DNA from 2 places in the Streptomyces sp. NPDC002566 genome. Region 2 is predicted to be linked to the other one. Evidence: riboswitches for the same ligand, from Rfam matches in the RefSeq annotation. Region 2 holds a riboswitch; the other holds the start of a gene.
What was found. Region 2 has a riboswitch for cyclic di-AMP ahead of ACFYXA_RS03750 (peptidoglycan DD-metalloendopeptidase family protein). Riboswitches for the same ligand answer to the same signal wherever they lie in the genome.
Positions count from the first base shown of each region.

Region 1: another riboswitch for cyclic di-AMP. It lies ahead of ACFYXA_RS00440 (M23 family metallopeptidase); the one in region 2 lies ahead of ACFYXA_RS03750 (peptidoglycan DD-metalloendopeptidase family protein).

Region 1 is NZ_JBIARD010000001.1:109,018-113,223, forward strand. Features, by position in the region: gene ACFYXA_RS00430 (M16 family metallopeptidase) at 1-43, shown strand, start outside; gene ACFYXA_RS00435 (M16 family metallopeptidase) at 40-1,428, shown strand; cyclic di-AMP (ydaO/yuaA leader) riboswitch at 1,635-1,802, shown strand; gene ACFYXA_RS00440 (M23 family metallopeptidase) at 1,816-2,577, shown strand; gene ACFYXA_RS00445 (GntR family transcriptional regulator) at 2,800-3,492, shown strand; gene ACFYXA_RS00450 (HPr family phosphocarrier protein) at 3,765-4,046, opposite strand.
Region 2 is NZ_JBIARD010000001.1:872,214-876,419, reverse strand. Features, by position in the region: gene ACFYXA_RS03755 (DUF6250 domain-containing protein) at 44-766, opposite strand; gene ACFYXA_RS03750 (peptidoglycan DD-metalloendopeptidase family protein) at 942-1,955, opposite strand; cyclic di-AMP (ydaO/yuaA leader) riboswitch at 1,960-2,118, opposite strand; gene ACFYXA_RS03745 (alpha-galactosidase) at 2,425-4,206, opposite strand, start outside.

The DNA of each region.
Region 1 (4,206 bases), 760 kb from region 2:
CGCGACCACCGCCGACGACCACGACGAGGAGGCGGCCAAGTGACCGAGCTCGCCACGATGGACTTCCACCCCCAGCCGCAGGCGGGCGACGCCAAGCCGTGGGCGTTCCCGGCGCCCGAGCGCGGAACCCTCGACAACGGGCTGACCGTCCTGCACTGCCACCGCCCCGGCCAGCAGGTCGTCGCCGTCGAGGTCCTCCTCGACGCGCCCCTGGACGCCGAGCCGGCCGGCCTGGACGGCGTCGCCACGATCATGGCGCGCGCCTTCTCCGAGGGCACCGACAAGCACTCCGCCGAGGAGTTCGCCGCCGAGCTGGAGCGCTGCGGCGCCACCCTCGACGCCCACGCCGACCACCCCGGCGTCCGTGTGAGCCTGGAGGTGCCCGCCTCCCGGCTGGCCAAGGCCCTCGGTCTGGTCGCCGACGCCCTCAGGGCGCCCGCGTTCGCCGACAGCGAGGTCGAGCGCCTCGTCCGCAACCGCCTGGACGAGATCCCGCACGAGCTGGCCAACCCCTCCCGGCGTGCGGCCAAGGAGCTCTCCAGGGAGCTGTTCCCGGCCGACGCGCGCATGTCGCGCCCGCGTCAGGGCAGCGCGGAGACGGTCGAGAACATCGACTCCGCGGCCGTGCGCGCCTTCTACGAGAAGCACGTCCGCCCCGCCACGGCCACCGCCGTGATCGTCGGCGACCTCACCGACGTCGACCTGGCGGCGCTCCTCGGCGACACCCTGGGCGCGTGGACGGGCTCCGCCGCTCAGCCGCGCCCGGTGCCGCCGGTCACCGCCGACGACAACGGCCGGGTCGTCATCGTGGACCGCCCCGGCGCCGTCCAGACGCAGCTGCTGATCGGCCGTATCGGACCCGACCGGCACGCACGCGTGTGGCCCGCGCAGGTGCTCGGCACGTACTGCCTGGGCGGCACCCTCACCTCCCGTCTGGACCGCGTCCTCCGGGAGGAGAAGGGCTACACCTACGGCGTGCGCGCCTTCGGGCAGGTCCTGCGGTCCGCTCCGGACGGCTCGGGCGCCGCCATGCTCGCCATCAGCGGCTCGGTCGACACCCCCAACACCGGCCCCGCGCTGGACGACCTGTGGAAGGTGCTGCGCACGCTGGCCGAGGGCGGGCTGACCGACGCCGAGCGCGACGTCGCCGTGCAGAACCTCGTCGGCGTGGCGCCGCTGAAGTACGAGACCGCCGCGGCCGTCGCCGCCACGCTCGCCGACCAGGTCGAGCAGCACCTGCCGGACGACTTCCAGGCGACGCTCTATCAGCAGCTCGCCGCCACCGGCACCGTGGAGGCCACGGCGGCCGCCGTGAGCGCCTTCCCGGTGGACCGTCTGGTGACCGTGCTCGTCGGTGACGCGGCGCAGATCAAGGAGCCGGTCGAGGCTCTCGGCATCGGCGAGGTGAAGGTCGTCACGGCCGACTGAACCACCCGCACGCGCGCGTGGAGTCCCGGTGACGGATGTGTCACCGGGACTCCCTGTTGTCCGGATGATGTCCGAATTGAGGGAGTGACAGCCTGTCTGCCCTGTGGGATGCGCTACAAAAGGCGGCTTACGTTTGGGAATTGACAGCGGCCCCGTCTAGGTTCGTCCGGGCTGTCCGTCGGGCACTGCGCCGCACCCGCGGCACCGGACAGTCATCGCCGAGTCCCCGTACGGCGCGAGCCAGGGGAGCCGGGGACCCAACTGCGAAGTCCCTGGGGTGAATCGGACGCCCGCGCGAGTCGCGAGGGGGTCCGTAGGAGACCTTCCTGCTCCGAACCCGTCAGCTAACCCGGTAGGCGAGAGGGAAGGAAAGGACCGCTCAACTTCATGGCGTTCACCTGCGCCACCGGGAAGCACCGTCGTCCCGGTCGGATGCGGCGCACCTCTGCGCGCGCGGCGAGCATCGCCGCACTGACCACCACGGGCGTCATCGCCACCGTCGCCTCCGGCTCCGCCGTCGCCGCCGAGCCCACGCCCTCCGTCGAGCAGACCGGCCTCGTCCCGGTCGTCACCGTCGGCGACTCCGTCGCCCAGCGAGTCGACGACCAGGCCGCCGCCCAGCAGCAGGCGGCCGAGGAGGCCGCCGAGGTGAAGAAGGCCGCCGTGATGGCAGCCATGAAGGTCAGGGAGGAGCGCGCGGCCAGGGCGCGTGCCGCCCGCGCCGCCGAGCGCAAGCGCCTGAACACCTTCGTCCCGCCGATCAGCGGCTCGTACGTCTCCACGAGCTACAAGTCCGGCGGCTCCCTGTGGTCCTCCGGCAGCCACACCGGCATCGACTTCCACGCCTCCAGCGGCACCACCGTGCACGCCGTCGGGCTCGGCACCGTCGTCGAGGCCGGCTGGGGCGGCGCCTACGGCAACCAGGTCGTGATCCGGATGAGCGACGGCACGTACACCCAGTACGGCCACCTGTCGTCCATCAGCGTCTCGGTGGGCGAGCAGGTCACCCCGGGCCGGCAGATCGGCCTGTCGGGAGCCACCGGCAACGTCACCGGCCCGCACCTGCACTTCGAGGCCCGCACCAGCCCGGAGTACGGCTCGGACATCGACCCCGTCGCCTACCTCCGCAAGCACGGCTTGAACGTCTGACGCCGCACGGCGCACCGAACCAAAAGCCCGGCCCCCGGGGGACGCACCGACAGCGTCCCCCGGGGGCCGGGCTTTTGCCGTTTTCCCCGCTTCACCGCCTCCGCTGTCCAAAAAATATCCATGGATTCCGGCCCGCCGTCGGAAATTCCCGCACATTGCAATAGAGTCACGGAACGGACGTCACTCGTCGACGTTTCGCGGGGACAAAGGCGGAGGTCGGTCATGCGTATTCCGGCGCACTCGGTGTGCACGGCCATCCGGGACGACATCGTCGCGGGTGTCTACGAGCGCGGCAGCCGCCTCACCGAGGAACTGCTCGCCCGCCGCTACGGAGTCTCACGGGTCCCCGTCCGCGAGGCGCTGCGCACGCTGGAGGCGGAGGGTTTCGTCGTCACGCGACGGCACGCGGGCGCGTGCGTGGCGGAACCGACCGAGCAGGAGGCCGCCGACCTGCTGGAGATGCGCCTGCTGCTGGAGCCGCTCGGCGCGTCCAGGGCCGCCCAGCGGCGCACCGAGGCGCATCTGAAGGTGCTGCGCGGCCTGGTCCGGCTGGGCCAGGAGCGCGCCAGGCGGGGAGGCAGCGAGGACCTGCGCTCCCTGGGCGGCTGGTTCCACGAGACGCTCGCCCAGGCCTGCGGCAGCCACGCCCTGTCCTCCACGCTGACCGGGCTGCGTCACAAGATCGTCTGGATGTACGCGGTGGAGGCGCCGGCCGACCCGGTGGAGTCCTGGGCGGAGCACGGCGCGATCGTGGACGCGGTGGCGCGCGGCGACGGGGAGCGCGCGCGGGCGATCACGGCGCTGCACACCGAGCGCGCCGCCGCCGCGCACCGGCTGCGCTTCACCGGCGGGGACGGGGCGGAGCGTGTGAGGACTTCGCAACACGCCGTCAACACGTCAGGCCGCCGGCATTAACACGGGAGCCGTATACAAAGAGGGGATATTCGGCGGAGACGTATTTCCGCTGCCTTTTCATGTTGCGCGCCCGGAATTGACCGGTCGTGCTTTCCGCGCGTCCGCGAACCCGTACGCCGGCCTTTTTCGCACCTCTCGGAGGAACGGGATTTCCCCCGCCGAAAATTGCCGAAATTGCGGCTGGCCGGCGAGTGGCCGGTGCGGGGCGAAAACGGCGGAGCCGCGCCGCCCGGGTGGGGCGACGCGGCTCCAAGGGTGCCGCGAGCGTGGGCTCAGACGGTCTCGGGAAGCTCCTCGAGACCTTCGGAGACCAGCTTGGCCAGCCGGTCCAGGGCGGCGTCCGCGCCCTCGGCGTCGGAGGCGAGGACGATCTCCTCGCCGCCCTGGGCGCCCAGACCGAGGACGGCCAGCATGGACGCCGCGTTGACGGGGTCGCCGCCCGCCTTGGCGATCGTCACCGGGACGCCTGCGGCCGTGGCGGCTCGGACGAAGATGGAGGCGGGGCGGGCGTGGAGGCCCTCGGCCCAGCCGACGTTGACGCGGCGCTCAGCCATGTGATGCTGCCCTTCGCTGTTCAGGGTTGTCTAGACCAGTGTTCCACACGTGAAGCACCTTGGAACGGGGTCGCCCCGTTCTGCCGGTGGACGTGGGATCGCGGCCTCGACCCCACGGTTTCGTCCTCACAGACTGCCTCGCGCCGTTGTCGTACGCGAG
Region 2 (4,206 bases):
GTTGACTGGCGGTGAGAAAGGACACCCCTAAAGAATTTGCCAATCAAGGAATAAGGGACCACACGCGGAAGTCGTCGATGCGGAAGTGGCTCCACGTGGTGCGGAACGCGAAGTGCCCGCCGGTGTAGGGCTCGGGGTCGGTGTGGTCGAACACGAGCCGCCCGTTGTTCCACCACTGGACGGTGGAGCCGTCGGACACGATGCGGACGTGGTTCGGCTCGCCCGCGACGAGCAGCGGCTCGGTGTAGTCGTACAGCAGCGGCCGTTCCCCCGGCCGGCCGACGTAACGGCGCATCCGGGTCGTGGTGTTGGAGTTGGCGCCGTAGCCGACGTAGTACGTCGTGAGGTGGTCGTACTCCGCGAGGGCGCCGCCCCTGGGCGTGGCGAAGAGGTCGTCCGGGGAACGGACGTCGACGGCGTTCCAGAAGTTGTTGAGGTCGGAGACGCGGTCGTTGGCCCCGCCGGCGGAGACGGGGGTCGCCGTGTACTGGAGGACGTACGGTCCTTCGAGCCGCTCCCGGTACCAGATCGTCGCGCCGGCGGGCACGTCCACCTCGAGGGTGCCCCGGGAGGCGGTGACCGTGCCGCCGTTCTCCAGTTCCACGGCCCACCGGCACAGGCCGTGCCGGAAGTCGTCGTGGGCGACGAGCCGACGGCACCGGGGCGCGCCGCCTGCGGGGGCGGCGTTCGCGGTGGCCGCGGGGGCGATCGCGGCAAGGGCGGCGCCGGCGGCCAGGGCGCCGAACGCTCTGCGCGAGGTCGTCATGGGGGAACGGCTCCTTCGTGACGCGCGGAGTACGGCGGACAGCGCGGAAAGCGCTTGCCCGCCGACGGGCGGAGCTCACTGTGCCCTCGCCCCGCCACCGCTGTCGACACCCCGGGAGCCCTGCCACGAGACCGCAATACGACGATCACGGACTCGTGGCGGCCACGGGGGCCCGTCAGCCGACGGAGACGCCGCGCGCGCGGAGGTAGGCGACCGGGTCGACGTCGGAGCCGTAGTCCGGCGTGGTGCGGATCTCGAAGTGCAGGTGCGGTCCGGTCACGTTGCCGGTCGAGCCGGAGAGGCCGACCTGCTGGCCGGGGAAGACGCTCTGGCCGGCCGAGACGGAGAGCGCGGAGAGGTGGGCGTACTGGGCGTAGTGGCCGTCGGCGAGCCGGATGACGACCTGGTTGCCGTACGCGCCGCCCCAGCCCGCGGAGACGACCGTGCCCGCGCCGACGGCCTTGAGGGTGGTGCCGGTCGGGACGACGAAGTCGACGCCGGTGTGGTAGCCGCTGGACCACATGCTGCCGGACATCCGGTACGGGGTGCCGACGGACGCGTCGGACACGGGGAGGCGGAAGCCGGAGACGTTGCCGCCGCCGCGGGTGGTCTGGCCGGCCGACGCCTTCGTGGCGGACCGCGAAGAGTGCGACGACTTCGAGGAGTGCGAGGAGTGCGAAGACTTCGAAGAGTGGGAGGACTTCGGGGCGGACGACTTCGAGGAGTGCACCGAGCGCGAGCTCTTCGACGCCGTGTCACCGGAACCGGCGGCGCCCGCGGAACCGGCCGCCGCCCGCTTGCCGATCGACAGCTTCAGACCGGGGTGGATGAGCGAGGGGTCCTCACCGACGGCCTCGCGGTTGTCGGCGTACAGCTTCTGCCAGCCGCCGCGCACGTGCTGCTCGTCCGCGATCCGGGAGAGGTAGTCGCCGGACCGGACCGTGTAGGTCGTGGTGTTCGCCGCGGCCGGGGCCTCGGCCGCGGCGGAGCGCTGCGCGACCGGGACGGTCTGCACGGGCTTGTCCGAGACGGAGGAGACGGACTGGGCCGCCGACTGGGCGGGAGCCGCGTGGGCGCCGGCGGCGCCTATGAGCGGGAGGGCGAGTGCCGCGCCGCCGGTGCCGGCGGCGGCGATGGAACGGCTGAAGCGCGGGGCCTTGGGACGGCGGTGCTTACCCTTCGCGGGCATGGCGGGTTCCTCTCCGGCGCCTGCGAGGTGAGCTGTCGGGTGCGGGCTGGAGATGCCCGGCCGCGCCGGAGCGCGGCTTTACCCCAAGCCTGTTCCGGAGACCGGAACAGGCGGTCGTGCCTGTGGGTCCCCCGCTCCTGCCGTGGACGGGTGAGTGTCTGCGGGTTCCGGTCGGCGGCAGGATTCGGCGTCCGTCCGGATTGGCGTGAAACCTAAGCGACCCGGACACGCGGCGACAAGCGACACGTGCCCCGGTGACGTCCGCGTCGTGATCCGCTGCGCCGCGCTCCCGTCACACTCCGTGCACCAGGTGACGGATTCTGCGGGAAACGCCCATGAAAACTCCACGAATTACGTGAACATGGCTAATGACGCACGGTCACGAATATGACGCTGCTCACGCCGCACCGTTCCAGCGCCCCTTATTCCAGACCGAGTTGAACGAAGAACTCCAATGCGGGTAGAGCGCTCAAATGCGACGCAGACGGACAACCGTCGCATCGAGGTCACCACGCAGTCCCGTGCGCAACCCGTGATGCAACAGCACCGCCCCTCGGTGCACTTCGCCCGTTTCGAGGCATTCGTACGACGCCTTCGGGTCCAGGCCGCGCAACCGCACCGCCGGCGCCGGCTCACCGTAGCGCTGCGCCTGGAGCCAGGCGAGGACGACGCTCTCGTCCCCGCGCACGTACTGCACCGCGCTCAGGCCGCCCTCGGGGGCGCGCAGCCGGTGGAGGTCGCCGTGCTGGACGAGGGGCCGGATCTCCTTGTAGAGATCCACCCAGCGCCGGGCCTCGGCGAGTTCCTCCTCGGTCCACTCGGACAGGTCGCCGCCGACGCCGAGCACTCCCGCCATCGCGCTGACGAACCGGAACCGCAGCGAGCTGACGCGGCCGTTGAGCTGGGTGTTGGGACTGTCGGTGACCCAGGCGGCCATCACCCGCGCGGGATGGATCTGACTGAAGCCGTGCTGGATGGCGAGCCGGTCCAGCGGGTCGGTGTTGTCGGAGGTCCACACCTGGTCGGTACGGCTCATGATCCCGAGGTCGATCCGCCCGCCGCCGCCCGAGCAGGACTCGAAGGCGACACCGGGGTGTGCCTCCCGCAACCGGTCCAACAGGGCGTACAGGCCGCGCACATGGTCCACCCAGAGCCGCTGCGGATACGGGTCGTCCGGCCAGCCGGCGTCGGTGAAGCAGCGGTTGAAGTCCCACTTGACGTAGTCGATCGGCGCACTGGACAGCAGGGTGTCGAGCCGCTGCCAGAGGTACTCACGGACGTCCTCGCGGGCGAGGTTGAGGACCAGTTGGTTGCGCAGTTCCGTCCGCTTGCGGCCCGGCTGGAACTGCACCCAGTCGGGGTGCGCCCGGTACAGGTCGCTGTCCGGGTTGACCATCTCGGGCTCGACCCAGATGCCGAACTGCATGCCGAGCGCGTGCACGTACTCGGCGAGCGGCTTCAGGCCCTTGGGGAAGCGGTCCGGGTTGGGCGTCCAGTCGCCGAGCCCCGCGTGGTCGCCGGTGCGCGCGCCGAACCAGCCGTCGTCGACCACGAACAGCTCGACGCCGACGGCCGCGGCGCGGCGGGCGAGAGTGGCCTGCTGCTCCTCGGAGATGTCGAAGTAGGTGGCCTCCCAGGAGTTGAACAGCACCGGCCGGTCGCGCTCGGCGTCGGGGATCACGTGGGCGCGCTGGTAGGCGTGCCAGGCGCGGCTGGCGCCCCCGAAGCCCTCGTCGGTCCACAGGCCGGCGAAGACGGGCGTGGTGAACTCCTCGCCGGGAGCGAGCAGCAGCAGGCCCGAGTCGTCGTGGCCGGCGCCGCCGGTGATCTGCACGCGCGCGTCGGGCAGTTGGGCGACGGAGATCCGCCAGGACCCGGACCAGCCCAGGGCGCAGCCGTAGACCTCGCCGCGCTCCTCGGTGGCGTCGGCGTCCAGGGCGACCCAGGGCAGGTGCTGGTGGCTGGTGTGGCCGCGGCGGCTGCCGATGACCTTCTCGCCGTAGGTGAGGGGCGCGCGGGTGAGCCGGGACTCCGCGGCCCAGCGGCCGTGCAGCTGGGACAGCCGCCAGCCGTCGCGGTCGGGGAGCGTCCAGACGGCGGAGTCGGCGCGCAGCAGCTCCAGCGGCTCGTCGCCCTGTCCGCCCTCGTGGCGAAGGGTCGTCCAGCGCTCCACGACGTCGCCGCGCATCCGGTAGTGCAGGGTGACGGCCAGTCGGCCGTCGCGGAAGCGCAGCCGCAGCTCGTCGCCCTC